Regions from separate parts of the Halobacillus sp. 12SKB genome, predicted to be linked through region 2. Evidence: a T-box and tRNA genes for the amino acid it is inferred to sense, from the RefSeq annotation. Region 2 holds a T-box; the other holds one or more tRNA genes.
What was found. A T-box is a leader RNA that pairs with one kind of tRNA and senses whether it is charged. The one in region 2 lies ahead of pheS (phenylalanine--tRNA ligase subunit alpha), so its partner is inferred to be a tRNA-Phe.
Positions count from the first base shown of each region.

Region 1: it has a tRNA-Phe gene. The T-box ahead of pheS (phenylalanine--tRNA ligase subunit alpha) is inferred to sense a tRNA for this amino acid. The anticodon was not compared.

Region 1 covers NZ_JBRFWR010000001.1:1,117,576-1,125,650, forward strand. The annotation lists gene ACQ4XT_RS05620 (Cof-type HAD-IIB family hydrolase) at 1-10, opposite strand, end outside; gene ACQ4XT_RS05625 (DeoR/GlpR family DNA-binding transcription regulator) at 1-783, opposite strand; gene ACQ4XT_RS05630 (adenylosuccinate synthase) at 1,176-2,465, shown strand; gene ACQ4XT_RS05635 (LOG family protein) at 2,583-3,125, shown strand; gene ACQ4XT_RS05640 (hypothetical protein) at 3,152-3,634, opposite strand; tRNA gene ACQ4XT_RS05645 (tRNA-Asp) at 3,757-3,833, shown strand; tRNA gene ACQ4XT_RS05650 (tRNA-Phe) at 4,107-4,179, shown strand; gene ACQ4XT_RS05655 (M23 family metallopeptidase) at 4,799-6,082, shown strand; gene yycF (response regulator YycF) at 6,354-7,058, shown strand; gene walK (cell wall metabolism sensor histidine kinase WalK) at 7,065-8,075, shown strand, end outside.
Region 2 covers NZ_JBRFWR010000001.1:2,268,824-2,276,898, reverse strand. The annotation lists gene polX (DNA polymerase/3'-5' exonuclease PolX) at 1-285, opposite strand, end outside; gene ACQ4XT_RS10940 (CvpA family protein) at 390-932, opposite strand; gene zapA (cell division protein ZapA) at 934-1,218, opposite strand; gene rnhC (ribonuclease HIII) at 1,366-2,307, shown strand; gene pheT (phenylalanine--tRNA ligase subunit beta) at 2,375-4,801, opposite strand; gene pheS (phenylalanine--tRNA ligase subunit alpha) at 4,817-5,851, opposite strand; T-box leader at 5,955-6,170, opposite strand; gene ACQ4XT_RS10915 (TrmH family RNA methyltransferase) at 6,228-6,962, opposite strand; gene sspI (small acid-soluble spore protein SspI) at 7,078-7,293, shown strand; gene ACQ4XT_RS10905 (M42 family metallopeptidase) at 7,339-8,075, opposite strand, start outside.

The DNA of each region.
Region 1 (8,075 bases), 1.2 Mb from region 2:
TCATGTCCATAGATTAGTCCCCTCCTCTTCCGTAACAATCAGATCTACATGATGCTCCTGTAATCTCTGTTGAAATTCTTCATCAGGAAGTTGGTCTGTTATGATGACATCCACATCTTCAAGTTCTGCAAAAGTAAAAAACTCTGTCACACCAAATTTCGTATGGTCTGCAAGTACTATCACTTGTTCTGCCTGTTTGATCATGTTCCGTTTGACCATCCCATCTTCTTCGTGGGCAATAGAGAGTCCTGAATCAGAGATTCCTACCACTCCGATAAACGCCTGATCCACATGATAGCTTTTTAACCGTTCGATGACGGAAGCTCCGTAAAGGAATTGATGCTCCTTTTGGAGAAAACCGCCAAGCAGTTGGATGGATACGTTTTCAACATTTGATAAGATCTCCGCCTGGTGAATGGAGTTCGTAATGACTGTGATGTCCATAGGCCGGATTTGATTCGCACACGCCTGAACCGTCGTGGATGTATCCAGAATGATTTTATCTCCTGGGCGTATAAATGATGCCGCTTTGCTGCCGATCTGCTGTTTTTCAAAAGAAACCGTTTTTAATCGGTGGGAATAATTTTGAATGGTCGTTTGTGTACGTGGCAGGATGGCTCCCCCGCGTGTACGTACAATTGCTTTTCTTTCCTCTAACTTTACTAAGTCCCGCCTTGCTGTATCCCTTGATATATCAAACATCTCACACATTTGATCAATGGAGATCCGTCGGTTTTCTTTTAAAAACTGCAAGATTCCAATCAGACGTTCTTCCTGATACATCTAATCCACCTCTCATTGTTGCTCTTATAAGTGATTATAAGTAATTATTTAATTGAAATCAATCAAAAATAAGTTATTTTAAGTTTTATTGTAAATATTAGTTAATCTACTTCTTTTATGATAAAAATAAGATATTCAAAATAACGCAAGGAGAGGAAGACATCATTCAGATACAATGGAATGAGAGGTCTGGGAGTTTTAAGGGTCTGGGACCAGTCAAAATAAATAGTCCCAAAAGGAAGAGAATAGAGCTTTTTCAGGATGTGAGTTATAATCGAACAATAATAATGTATTTATAATTTAATGTTCGGTTTTAGCGTTGACTTACAAGGTGTGAATTGGTAAACTGACGGTGGATAACATATTTAACAAATTTTTGGCGGAGGTGCCTTATGTCTTCTGTAGTTGTAGTCGGAACCCAGTGGGGGGACGAAGGAAAAGGCAAGATTACTGATTTTCTATCACAAAATGCCGAAGTTGTCGCTCGTTATCAGGGCGGAAATAATGCGGGTCATACAATAAAATTTGATGGAGTCACATATAAACTCCACTTGATTCCTTCAGGGATCTTCTTTGAAGATAAAACGTGCGTACTTGGAAACGGAATGGTAATTGATCCAAAAGCGCTGCTTGAAGAATTGAAATACTTACATGACAAAGGGGTATCTACAGACAATCTGCGGATCAGTAACCGTGCTCATGTCATTCTTCCATATCACTTGAAATTAGATGAACTGCAAGAGGAAGAAAAGGGTGCGAATAAGATCGGAACGACCAAAAAAGGCATTGGTCCTGCCTACATGGACAAAGCAGCTCGTACCGGCATCCGTATCGCTGATTTACTGGATAAGGAAAGCTTCCGTGAAAAGCTGGAGCAGAACCTTGCTGAGAAGAACCGCCTTCTAGAAAAAGTATACGAAACATCACCATTTGCGGTGGAAGATATTCTTGATGAATACTTTGAATATGGTCAACAAATAGCAGCCTATGTTTGCGACACATCTGTCGTTTTGAACGATGGATTGGATGAAGGGCGCCGGGTTCTTTTTGAAGGTGCCCAGGGAGTTATGCTCGACATCGACCAGGGGACGTATCCTTTCGTTACCTCTTCTAATCCGATTGCGGGTGGAGTAACGATTGGTTCTGGTGTGGGACCATCAAAAATTAAGCACGTCGTCGGTGTTTCGAAAGCTTATACGACACGTGTAGGAGATGGACCTTTCCCGACTGAGCTTGAGAACGAAGTCGGAGATCAAATCCGTGAAGTGGGACGCGAGTATGGTACAACGACCGGGCGTCCACGCCGCGTCGGCTGGTTTGATAGTGTCGTTGTTCGTCATGCCCGTCGTGTAAGTGGAATTACTGATCTTTCCTTGAATTCCATTGATGTACTGACAGGCATTGAGACATTGAAAATTTGCACAGCGTACAAGTACAAAGGTGAAATCATGGAAGAGTTTCCGGCAAGCTTGAAAGTTCTTGCCGAATGTGAGCCTGTTTATGAAGAAATGCCAGGCTGGACTGAGGACATCACAGGGGCGAAAACGCTGAGTGATCTCCCTGAGAACGCACGTCACTACATCGAGCGTGTTTCTCAGCTGACTGGAATTCCATTGTCTATTTTCTCTGTTGGTCCTGATCGTGCACAAACGAACGTTGTTCGCAGCGTATATAGCGAATAAAATGGAAGCCTGGCTTACTCAGCCAGGCTTTTTTTTACAAAAGTCCAGTGGTGAGCATCAAAAAATTATAACTTAGGGTAAACTCTACATAGAAGAACAAGAGGAGGAGTGTTTCACGTGGAACGCATTTGTGTATTCGCTGGGTCCAGTGCGGGGAATGACCCGATTTTTATAGAGAAAACGAAAGCTTTAGGTGAAAGGCTGGCTGCAAAAGACATTGAACTGGTCTATGGTGGTGCTAAAAGTGGGTTAATGGGTGTGTTAGCCGACCAAGTGCTGGACAGCGGGGGAAAAGTGACAGGAATTATGCCGAGCCACCTTTTTGAAAAAGAAATCGTCCATCCGAACATAACAGAGATGATCGAGGTTGGAACCATGCATGAAAGAAAAGCGAAGATGAGTGAATTAGCCGACGGATTTATCGCCCTCCCTGGAGGTTTTGGTACGTTTGAAGAGCTTTTTGAAACGGTCAGCTGGGCTCAAATTGGCCTTCATACAAAACCTCTTGCGCTATACAACATCGCGGAATACTACACTCCGCTTGTTCAGCTCATTGAACACGCAATAAAAGCGGGATTTGTACCTGAGGATAACCGTGAACTTTTTATCGATGCCAAAGATCCTGCGTCTTTATTGCATGACATGGAGCAGAAAAAATAAAAGACGTGCCTATTCAGGCGCGTCTTTTATACTTGGATCGTTTTAAAGAAAACCAGGCCAAAAAAACGATACGTCAATTTAATACTATCAATCGATGACTCTTCGGTGATGCTTAATCCGTAAATCGTCGTTGGTGAGGTATCGGGTGACGCAGCCATTGCTTTGGAGGCGAGCGGCGAAGTGTCCGGGGCGAGAGGAATGGTTTCAAATTCATTGATTGCATACGCATCTTCCACAAGAGCGTATGTATCGGTGATCATGAACCCTTTTTCAGAATCACTAATCTGCATCTTGATGTTTGTAGGCTGCTGGTTGTTATTAATGGATACATCAGTGATTTGAATGCTTCTAAGCAAGCTTTTGTTGCCGAGAGCGACAATGACAGTTTGCTTATCTTCTGTCGTACCGATCGATCCATGAGTGAGCGGCGGATTCAATTTCAAGAATCCAATAATTGATACAAATAAAAGGATAAGAACAAAAACAGCGTAGCGAATTACCTTTTTCAAACAGACCCTCCTTTCTTTTGATTGAACAGAATGGGAAAAAATCTATATTTCTAGTAAAATTACTATTGCTTACGTTTGTTCTGTATGGTACGATAGTTATCGTTGCGGTGAACAAGCCGTCTGGTCCGGTAGTTCAGTTGGTTAGAATGCCTGCCTGTCACGCAGGAGGTCGCGGGTTCGAGTCCCGTCCGGACCGCCACTTTCATTATATCATTTGAGGTAGTCGAATACACACGTAATGTGATAGGCTCATTAGGTTATAACGTCGAATGATCATGAATAAAATACCCATGGCTCGGTAGCTCAGTCGGTAGAGAAGCCGTAAACTCCAGCGAATTTTCTCCTATGTAGGCTTTGCGAGGAGCGTATGCTTCACCGAATGCACTTGCAACGTGACGAGCACAAACATCTTCGAATAACCCTCGAAACAAGATGTGAAGCGAAAGCAAGATTTTAAAATAATACTTAATATGGCTCGGTAGCTCAGTCGGTAGAGCAACGGACTGAAAATCCGTGTGTCGGCGGTTCGATTCCGTCCCGAGCCACTCCTTAAAAAGCTTACGGAAAATTTCCGTAAGCTTTTTTGTATGAAAAATTATCTAAATGCTTATAATCCTTTATTTAACTATATGGCAGGATGGTAGAATACTCGACTTCGATATGTTTCGGGGTTCGTTACCCGGTGATGAGCTCTGGGATGGCTGGGAAGCTACTCGCTTTCCTGGGGGATATGGCCTATCTCCTTCTCCCACAGGAGTCTCAAAGCTTCCCATATCCACAATAGCGTCCTTAGGAGTTAACTCATAACATGTGCATTAAACTTATTCCGGAAGTGGTTTCGAGATACTTATATGGCAAAGGGGCGGAGGGGAATGGCTGACCGCGCTCCCGTGGAAAGCGAGCTATTCCCCGCAGGCCTCACCCACTCAACAAAAGTCTCGAAACTCAGTTCTCCAGAACAGAGAACTTATATGGAATAAATAAAATGGTAGTTTTGGTATATTTTAATGAACAGTTTAATATGAAAATATGGCTATCGTTTCGTAATTTTGGTAAGAATGTTATATCTTTTTTACATATTTAAATATCTATTTCTTATAAAACTTCCGTGTGATAAATTAATCTAGGAATAGTTTAGACAGGTGCATCAGGAGGATCAATATCATGTGGAAGAAACTAGCTGTCACAGCGATTTGCGTCGTAAGTGTCGGTGTAGGGACGGCCTACGCCGAAAGTTCACTGCCGACGGTTTATCACGTTTATATAGATGAACAACATGTAGGTATGGTAGGAAATCAAGCTGAGGTCAAAGCGGAACTACGCAAGCGTATGGAAGAGGCGGAGAAAGATCACGAAGGAATGGATCTCTCTTATATGGAAGAGGTCTCGTTCAAGGAGCAGAAAGTATTATCTGTGAAAGACGAATCCTCAGACGTCATGGATTCGCTTCAAAATGATTTAACTTTTGCTGCCGACGTTGTCCGCCTTTACATCAATGGGGAGTCTGTCGCCCATCTTCCAAGTGAAGAGAAGGCCGAACAAGTCATTGAATCCGTGAAACAGGAATATGTCGAAGAAGATGAACTTGAGGTTATAGAAAAAGGAACGCCTGGGCTGCCGGACGTCGGCGAAACGAAGGTGATGGATGTCGGCTTATCCGCTCCCGTCAAAATGGAAGAGGATCAGGTCACGCTTTCGCAGGTTCATACGGTCGAAGAGGCAGTGTCCAGGGTGGAAGAAGGTCGTTCTTATCCAATCGATCAAACTGAAACTACATCATTCATAGGGATGATGGCTAAATCTCAGAAGCCGCTTGTAGATGTTGTACTTACGGAGAAAGAACGTAAGGAAGAAGAGATTCCCCATAAAGTCCAAATAAAAAAGACGGATGAACTTTTTAAAGGTGAATCCAAAGTGAAGCAGGATGGGGAAGACGGAAAAAGAGAGCTTTTGATTGAACGAACGTACCGAAATGGTGAAGAAACAAAAGAAGAGACAGTTGAAAAAGAAGTCGTCAAAGAACCGGTCAAGAAGATTGTCCTTCAGGGAACAAAGAAAGTCCCTTCTAAAGGTACCGGTGATTTCACGTGGCCGGCCGTCGGTGGTGAAATTACAAGTAAGCAGGGAAAACGCTGGGGACGTTATCATAAAGGCATTGATATTGCCGGTGTATCTGATAAAACGATTAAGGCCGCTGACAATGGTAAAGTGGTAGAGGCTGGATATCGGAATAGCTTCGGAAATAAAGTTGTTATTGATCATGGGAATGGTTACGAGACGATTTACGCTCATCTCTCCTCGATCGATGTCACAAAGGGACAGACCGTCAAAAAAGGGGAAAAGCTTGGAGTCATGGGAACGACAGGACGTTCCACAGGGGTACACCTTCATTTTGAAGTCCATAAAGAAGGGTCACTAGAAAATCCTCTTTCCCACGTCTCCCCATGATCCAAACCGCTATGAGTCAATCATAGCGGTTTTTTCTTTATCACATAAATATGGAATGCGAATGGTTATCTTATTCCCCCTAAGCAAAGTATCAAAACTGCTGACGGTGAGTTGGAGTAAGATATAGTAAGAGGATTAAGAAATAGGCATGATAAAAATATAGGTGAAACGGCTGATTTCAAGAGAGCTTTATGGTGAAATAAGACATTTACCATTAAATAAGTTAAAATAAGAGAAAGAAAAGATGACGAGGAAAAGGATGTGACGTAATATGGCACAGAAAATTTTAGTGGTCGATGACGAAAAACCCATTGCGGATATATTGAAATTCAACTTAGAAAAAGAAGGTTATGAAGTCGTATGTGCATATGACGGAGATGAGGCGATTGCGAAAGCAGATGAAGAAGAGCCGGAATTAATTCTCCTTGATATTATGCTGCCAAACAAAGATGGTAATGAAGTCTGCCGTGAAGTGAGGAAGCGTCATAATATGCCGATCATTATGTTAACGGCCAAAGATGCAGAAATCGATAAAGTACTCGGACTGGAAATGGGTGCAGATGACTATGTGACCAAGCCCTTCAGCAATCGTGAATTGATTGCCCGGGTAAAGGCGAACCTGCGTAGACAACAGCAGGAGCCTGAAGACAGTGCACAGCAGACGAAGGATATTGAAATCGGTCGTCTGGCTATCCACCCGGATGCTTATACGGTCACGCGTGACGGGAATCATATTGAATTAACTCACCGTGAGTTTGAACTTCTTCATTATCTTGCTCGTCATATCGGACAAGTCATGACGCGTGAACATTTGCTTGAGACTGTTTGGGGCTATGACTATTATGGTGATGTCCGTACCGTCGACGTAACGGTAAGGCGCTTGCGTGAAAAAATTGAAGAGAACCCTAGTAACCCAATGTGGATTGTTACCCGTCGCGGGGTTGGGTATTATTTGAGAAACCCAGAGCAGGATTAAGCCTTTATGAAAGAAGTGGGCTTCTTTCAGTCTGTTAGGCTGAAGCTGATTCTTGTATACATTTTGTTATTGTTATTGGGCATTCAGGTCATTGGTGTCTATTTTGTCGACCGGTTGGAAGAGCAGTTGGAAACGAACTTCACGAATTCCGTTGAAGGGCAGCTGAATTCATTAACCTACAGTTTGCAAAATGCGTTCAACACTGAGCGGGGAGAAGATTCACTCCCTTTGAATGCAGATCTACAAAGTCTTATTAATGATTTTAGCGATGATAATACAGACATTGGGAAACTCATGGTGGTCGACAACAACCAAAAAGTGCTTGCAGCTACGACGACAAGCGACCAGTCTCCCATAGGTAAAAAAGTGACGGACACCACGATTACGAAGGTGTTCTTGTTTGGAGAGGCTACAGAACCTGAACCCCGCCGGGAAGAAGGAACCAACAACCGTCTGTTCCGTGGAACGAACCCGATCACAGATGAGTCCGGGGATGAGATTGTCGGGGCTCTTTATTATGAAGTTTATATGAATGACATTTATGAACAACTCGGAGAAATCATCAGTATTTTCGCCAAAGGGACGGTCTTAGCTATTACAGTTACGGCTTTGCTCGGGATTTTGGTGGCGAGGACCATAACGAAGCCTCTGACAGAAATGAAACGACAGGCACAAGTCATGGCGACAGGGGACTTCTCCCAGAAGGTCGATGTAAAAGGTAATGACGAAATTGGACAGTTAGGCCATACCTTTAATGATTTGAACGATAAACTGAAGCTCGCTACTGCAACAACCGAGGGTGAGCGCCGGAAGCTGAGTTCGGTGCTTTCCAATATGTCAGATGGAGTTATTGCGACAGATCGACTCGGTGCCATCACACTGATGAATGCCCCGGCCTCGAAATTAATTGGACAGACATTTGAGGAAGTGCAAGGACAATCCCTTGTGGATGTTCTTGACTTGAATGATCAGGTTGAAAATATTTCTGAGGTGGAAGAAGCCGGATCTATGATCATT
Region 2 (8,075 bases):
AAGATCAAGTAATGGGACAAGACCCGCAGGAACTTCTGCTTGTAATTGTTTTAACGTATCTGATTCTTCGTTTTCTAAGTATTCATCAATGACCGCTGCCGTACCTTTTCCGATTCCTTTCATTTTGGTGAAATCATCGATCTCACTTAATGATCTGTCATCACGCTCTAAAGCTTGGGCAGCCTTACGATAAGCGGAAATTTTAAAAGGGTTCTCCCCTTTCAGCTCTAAGTAAACAGCGATTTTCTCCAACAGTTTAATGACTTGTTTTTTATCGATAGCCATGTTTTGTCGACTCCTTTACGTTTTATTCTGTTTTCAAGATGAAAAAGAGCCGCCATGATCATAATCATAGCGGCTCTACCTGTACTTTCATCCTAGCATCCTACTCAGCCAGCTACATGTTCAATCCACAGCGTTTTCAATTGTTCTGAAAAGACTGGTGTGTGTTCGATGATCAGCTGTGCAAGAATCGATCCGTCCAAAGCACTTTGCACCCCAGCTAGAGGTACAAGTGCCGCTATGTACAGCACCACGAATAAGATGACATAGTTTTCAATAAAGCCTAAAATTCCACCTAACAACGTATTCAACGAATGCAGAATCGGCAATTCTGAAACAAAGTCCAACATGGACGCAATAATATGTAAGATGATTTTGGCTCCAAAAAAGATAATGGCAAAAGCAACAGCGTTATAAAAGGCTTGTTCCAAAGGCAGATTTTCTAAGAAGATCGCCCAGGAAGAATCCTGAGGTAGTTCTGGATAAGGTACCCATAACGTCAATTTCGGCGCGAGGTCATCATAGTAGATGACAGCGAGTACAAAGGCCACAACAAATCCGATGAGATGGAAAAGCTGGAGAATGAAACCTCTTTTCAAACCCGTTATTACACCAATAAACAAAATAAACAACAACAATAAATCAATCATTTTACCCTCTGTCCTCTTTCTCTTTCTTTTCAATATAATTCATAAGTTCTGTGCATTCTTCCTTTAATTTCATATATTCATTCATTGTATTTACAGCGGTCAAAACGGCGAGCTTTGCCGTATCCAGGCTTGGGTTTGCTTCATGGATCTCTCGCATTTTTTGATCCACCAGACTGGATACCATACGGATATGATGGGGCTCTTCATGACCAACTATAGTGTAAGATCGTTTGTTGATCTCCACTGTAATTCTTTTTTTCTCTTGGTCTGACTGCGACACATTCATACCCCCTAGTTTCTCTCAATCCTAAACTTTATATTAACACGAAGCTTGACAAATAGGAAACCAATATGGATGTTTTTCGCAAATGTTCTCTTTTGCCATTCACTTTGCTATACTAATCCTATCATTTGAGACAGAAAGGAATCCATTATGCCCCAAGTTGTATTAAAATTACCTGCCTCTACACTAGAGAAGATGAAGAAGCATTACGCCTCAAGCCAAAAAAACTGTCCCCCGACGGCGTTGTTTGCCGCTAAAACAGCAAACTGTACGATTACAGCCTACAAATCAGGTAAGGTACTTTTCCAAGGTCAAAAACCAGAAGAAGAAGCTGAGAAATGGGGAACCGTTACCTCCCCGCACCCGGGAGGTCAGAGCAATAGTAAGAGCAAGAATAAACGCCATGCTTACCATCCTGATCAGGAGCTTTTCGTAAGCTCACATATTGGATCTGATGAAGCGGGGACGGGGGACTATTTTGGACCCATAACTGTAGCGGCCGCTTTTGTAACGAAAGAACAGATCCCACAGTTGAAAGCGATCGGTGTCAAAGATTCAAAAAACCTTTCAGATGCCCAAATTACCAACCTGGCGAAAGATATTGTGGCTATGAACATTCCATACAGTCTCCTGAGGCTGCCAAATAAAAAATACAACCAGTGGCAGAGGAAAGGCTGGAGCCAAGGAAAAATGAAAACCATGCTCCACCATCAAGCCCTGAACCGTCTGCTTGAGAAGATTGCACCTGAAAAACCAGATGGAATATTGATTGACCAATTCTCAGAACCAGATGTGTACAAGAAACACCTAAGAAGTGAAAACCAGCAACTTCAAGAACATGTTTACTTTATGACAAAAGCGGAAAGTTATTCGATTGCTGTTGCAACAGCTTCCATCATTGCACGATCTGCTTTTGTAAAAGCGATGAACCAGATGGAATTCGATACAGGTCTTCCGATACCAAAAGGCGCCTCCGGAAAAGTCGATCGCGCGGCTGCAGCTATTATTGAAGCTTATGGTGAAAAAAAGCTGGAGGAATTAGCCAAAGTCCACTTTGCAACCACGGAAAAAGCGAAAAAATTTGTTAAATAACCAATAGTTGCTTATACAAAAAGCTCAGAGTTTAGGAAACTCTGAGCTTTTTAGTTTATTCTATGGTTTATCCCCGAAGCTCAGCCTGATGCTGATTTTTCACCGCTTCCAGGATAGCGTTGTGTGTTTCTTCTACTTCTTGATCTTTCAACGTACGAAGTGGATCGAGGTAAAGCAGACGGAAAGCGAGAGACTTCTTGCCTTCATCTAAATGTTCACCCTGATATAGGTCAAATACTTGAACATCCTTCACTAATGGACTTCCAGCTTGTGCAATCGTCTCCTCAATTGATCCTGCAGTGACATTCTCATCTACGACGAGCGCAATATCACGAGAAACAGATGGGTGGCGAGGGATGGTCTGGAATTTCTCTTCTTTCTTATATTCCTCAATAAGAGCTTCCAAATTCACATCAAAGACATAGGTTTCTTTCAATCCAAGCTGTTTTTGAAGCTTCGGATGAACCTGCCCAACAAAGCCGATGACTTCTCCATTTACCGACACCGTTGCCGTACGTCCTGGGTGCATATGATCCAACTTCGTTTTTTCATAAGTGAAAGGAAGGTCCAGCTGTTCACTTAATCCTTCCAATATACCTTTAGCAACGAAAAAGTCTACCGATTTTTTCTCCTGCTGCCATGGATGAGAGAGCCATTCCCCTGTCAATGCGCCTGATGCACGCAACATTTCGTGCGGCTGTTTCGTTACTTTTTCCTCTTCACTGATAAACACAGTACCCACTTCATAAAAAGCAAGGTTTTCTTGTTTCCGTGCCACGTTATAGGATAAGGAGTCTAACAACTCAGGAACCATGCTCAACCGAAGCGTTCCATGATCTTCACTCATAGGCATAGCAAGAGCGACAGGGCTTACGGATTTTTCTTTCACTTCAGGGCTGACAAGCATTTGAGCTTTATCCTTATGAGTAAGGGAATAAGTGATGGTCTCATGAAGTCCCGCACCTTCAAAGTATGCTTTCACTTTACGTTTCAGTAGTTGCTCAAGTGTAAGTCCTCCTGCTTGAGAAGCCCCTTGTGGAAGCGTGTACGGAAGATTATCATAGCCATAAATCCTCGCCACTTCTTCCAGCATATCTTCAAAGATCGTAATGTCCCCACGTCGCGTTGGAACAGACACGTGGAACTCATCCCCATTTTGGTCATAATTAAACTGAAGACGACGGAAAATGTCAGCAATATCCTCATTGGATATTTCGGTTCCTAGTCGATCATTGATGGTGTTCGTGTTTACAGTGACTTGCACTTCCGTGCGGTCCAGTTCGTCATGGGACACGACACCATTCAATACCGTTCCTCCTGCGTATTTTGCAAGAAGTTCGCAGGCTCTCAAGCCCGCGCGTTCTACACGATTTGGATCAACACCTTTTTCGAATCGTGTACTGGATTCACTGCGGAGTCCATGATCTTTAGAAGCTTCACGTACCACAGACGGGTGGAAATACGCGGCTTCTAAAATAATATTCTTCGTATCATCTTGGACTTCAGACTCCGCTCCACCCATGACACCAGCAACCGCGTGAGCTTTTTCCCCGTTCGTAATAACAAGGTGATTGCTTTTCAGCGTCCGTTCCTGGTCATCAAGTGTGGTGATCTTCTCTCCATGTTTCGCACGACGTGTAACGATGGTATTCGAGCCAAAGCGATCGTAATCGAAAGCATGTAGCGGCTGTCCATACTCCATAAGTACGTAGTTTGTAATGTCCACGACATTGTTGATTGGACGGATACCTGCGGCAGTCAGGCGGTTGCGCATCCACAGTGGAGAAGGGCCGACTTGGATGTCTTTAATAATGAAAGCTCCATAATAAGGGTTCGCTTCCGAGTCTTCCACGACTACAGAGACATGATCAGTTGCTTTTTCATCAGCCATTTGGACATTTTCATCAGCCAATTCATACGCGCCATCGATCGCCGCTGCCACTTCATAGGCTACGCCAGCCATACTTAGAGCATCCGAACGGTTTGGGGTCAAGCCAAGCTCGATGATCAAATCATCAAGGTTTAACAATGAAACGGCATTTGCTCCGACTTCCACGTCTTCGGGAAATACGAAAATACCATCAGCGTACTCTTTCGGGACGTCTTTTTCATCGACACCGAGCTCCTGAAGCGAACAAATCATTCCATTGGATTCTTCTCCACGCAGTTTCGTCTTTTTAATTTTGAAGTTCCCTGGAAGTACCGCTCCCGGTGTCGCTAAAGCCACTTTTTGACCTTCAGCAACGTTCGGTGCCCCGCAAACGATCTGTAGCGTTTCTTCTCCTACGTCTACTTGGCAAAGGTTCAATTTATCGGCGTTCGGATGCTGTTCACAAGATCGGACATACCCGACAACAACGCCTGTGACTTCCTCTGCCACAGGTTCGACACTTTCCACTTCAATTCCAGTCTTCGTAATGATTTCTGCCAGCTCTTCTGGCGAGTAACGACTGACATCAATATATTCTTGCAACCAATTTAATGATACAAGCATGGTTTTATTCCTCCTTTAAGCCTTGTGATACTGTTCTAAGAATCGAATATCATTGGTGTAGAAGTGACGGATATCATCTACTCCATATTTCAACATCGCAATCCGCTCTGGTCCCATACCGAATGCGAATCCGGAATATTCTTTTGGATCATAGCCCGCCATTTCAAGTACGTTCGGGTGAACCATTCCTCCACCGAGAATTTCAATCCAGCCGGTACCTTTACATACGGAGCAGCCTTTTCCTCCACAAACTTTGCAGGAGATATCCATTTCTACAGATGGCTCTGTGAATGGGAAGAAGCTTGGACGAAGACGGATTTCACGATCTGCTCCGAACATTTGCTTCGCGAATGCATTCAGAACGCCTTTCAAATCGCTCATTCGGACGTTCTTATCGACTAAAAGACCCTCAATTTGTGTGAATTGGTGAGAGTGGGTAGCATCATCTGTGTCACGACGGTACACCTTACCCGGACAGATCATTTTGACGGGTTCGCTGCCGTCTTTAGCTCCCATTGTCCGTGCTTGAACAGGAGACGTATGGGTACGCATCAAGAGTTCTTCCGTAACGTAGAAAGAATCCTGCATATCCCTTGCCGGGTGGCCTTTCGGCAAATTCAGTGCTTCAAAGTTATAATAATCCGCCTCCACTTCAGGTCCCTCTTTGATTTCAAACCCCATACCGATGAAGAGGTCTTCAATTTCTTTTACGATGCTCGTCAATAAGTGCGGACCGCCGACTTTCACAGGACGGGCAGGGAGGGTGACATCGATGCTTTCTTCTTCCAATTGCTTCTCTAATTCCGCATCCTCAAGTGCTGTTTGCTTTGTCTCAATGGCTTGAGCAATATTTTCACGAACATCATTAGCCAATTGGCCGATGACCGGACGCTCTTCTTTGGACAATTTGCCCATTCCTCTCAGAACTTCCGTAATTGGACCCTTCTTCCCTAAGTACTCGACTCTTACATCCTTCAAGCCTTGAACAGAATCCGCCTGATCGACTTTGGCCAAGGCTTCCTGTTGCAGCTCTTCTAAACGTTCCTTCATGCTTTTTCCTCCTTTAAAATCGTCTCGACTCATTTTCCCTTTATGCTTCAGAACTTTTTAAGGTTAAAAAACGGCTGGAAAATAAAAAAAGCCCCATCCCTGAAAAAGGGACGAGACTTGTATGGTCGTTTCGCGGTACCACCCTTGTTGACACATTGACATGTGCCCACTTTGATGAAAATAACGGATAAATCCGGGCCAATTGGCCAGCTCCAGAGTGAAATTTCGATACATGCCACGTTAGAAGCACTTCCAGTCCAAGGTGCTTCCTCCCTATAACGATTTACATTCATCTACTTTGCTCTTTCTAAGCATTTCATTGTTTAATTTTTATCAACTGAATATATTATAGTCAAAGAAGCCTGTGGATGCAACCTCATCCCTTTAAATGATACATAAGAACAGCACCTGCGATTCCTACATTCAGGGACTCTGCCTGTCCATAAATCGGGATATAGACACGTTGATCTGCTTCGTTCAAAAGGTTCTCCCGAATTCCCTGACCTTCATTCCCTACAATGAGTGCTGCTTTAGAAGGAGCCTGCAGTTGTTGAAAAGGGGCAGCATCTTTTAGGGCAGAAGCCCAAATCTGTACTCCGTCTTTTTTCATTGGTCCTACAAAGTCTTCCAAGTTTCCCGTAACTACGGGGATGTGGAAGATAGACCCTTGCGTCGCTCGGATGACTTTATCATTGTAGACATCCACAGTACCGGAACCTAAAATTACCTGGTCGAATCCTGCTGCATCCGCTGTCCGAATTAGTGTACCGACATTCCCAGGATCCTGCACGGAGTCAAGCATTAAGGTCAATGCAGCTTGATCTACGGATCCTTCCTTCTGTTTAACGATTGCTGCAATCCCTTGGGGTGTTTCAGTTTCTGCAATTGCCTGAAACACAGCATCATTGACCATTACCGCAGGAATATCTTCGGGGATTGAAAAGTCTGTTCCTTCACGTACAATCATTTCAACGATCTCCCAATCGCTCTTCAGCACTTCTTCTACGAGATGAAAGCCTTCTACAATAAAGTTTCCTGTTTGATTTCTATATTTCCGTTTATGTAGTTTTTTCCATTCCTTCACTTTTGTATTCTGTAAGGAAGTCAACATAATAGTCCCTCATTTGCGTGTTTATTTCTCATTCATCATACATAGCAGGACCATGGTTGGTCAAACTAAAGAAGAATATTCGCGAAGTTATGCAGAAAAGGAGGTTGAATGACCGATGAACTTAAACTTAAGAGCTGCGATTCTTTCTAACGTCAGCGGACATAACGCGGAACAGTTGGAAGCAACCATCGATGATGCCCTTCAAAAAGGCGAAGAAAAAATGCTTCCTGGCCTTGGTGTCTTTTTTGAAATGTTATGGAAAGAATCCGATGAACAAGAAAGACAAGAAATCCTGGATACGTTAGAGCAGGGATTGAAGCAAAATCAATAAGAAAAAGCCAACCTGAAAAAGGTTGGCTTTTTATATCATACGTCATTAGTTAAATGTTATTTCCTGGACTTTATCTGCATCAAGTCCTTTAATGACTTCAACAATCAAACGCACTGCATTTTCAAAATCATCACGGTGAAGCATCGCTGCATGCGAGTGAATATAGCGTGTCGCAATCGTAATGGACAACGCAGGAACACCATCATGACTTAAATGAATCGCACCTGAATCCGTTCCGCCACCTGCTAGCGAATCAAATTGGTATGGAATCTCATTGGCATCCGCCGTATCCGTTACAAAGTCACGAAGACCTTTATGTGAAATCATAGACGCATCATAGAGGATGATTTGAGGACCTTCACCCATCTTGCTTGAAGCATCTTTATCAGACACGCCAGGTGTATCTCCAGCAATTCCAACATCCACACCAAAAGCGATATCCGGGTTAATGACATTGGCAGACGTACGTGCTCCACGAAGACCTACTTCTTCCTGGACAGTTCCAACACCATAAACGATATTCGGGTGTTTTTCCCCTTTCAACTGCTTCAAGACTTCAATGGCAATCGCACACCCAATACGGTTGTCCCAAGCTTTTGCAAGAAGCATCTTCTCATTTTTCATTTGTGTGAATTCAAAATATGGAACGACTGAATCTCCAGGTTTCACACCAAACTCCATCGCTTCTTCTTTGCTTGAAGCACCGATATCAATAAACATATCTTTAATGTCCACGGCTTTTTTACGTTGCTCCGGAGGTAGAATGTGTGGTGGTTTAGATC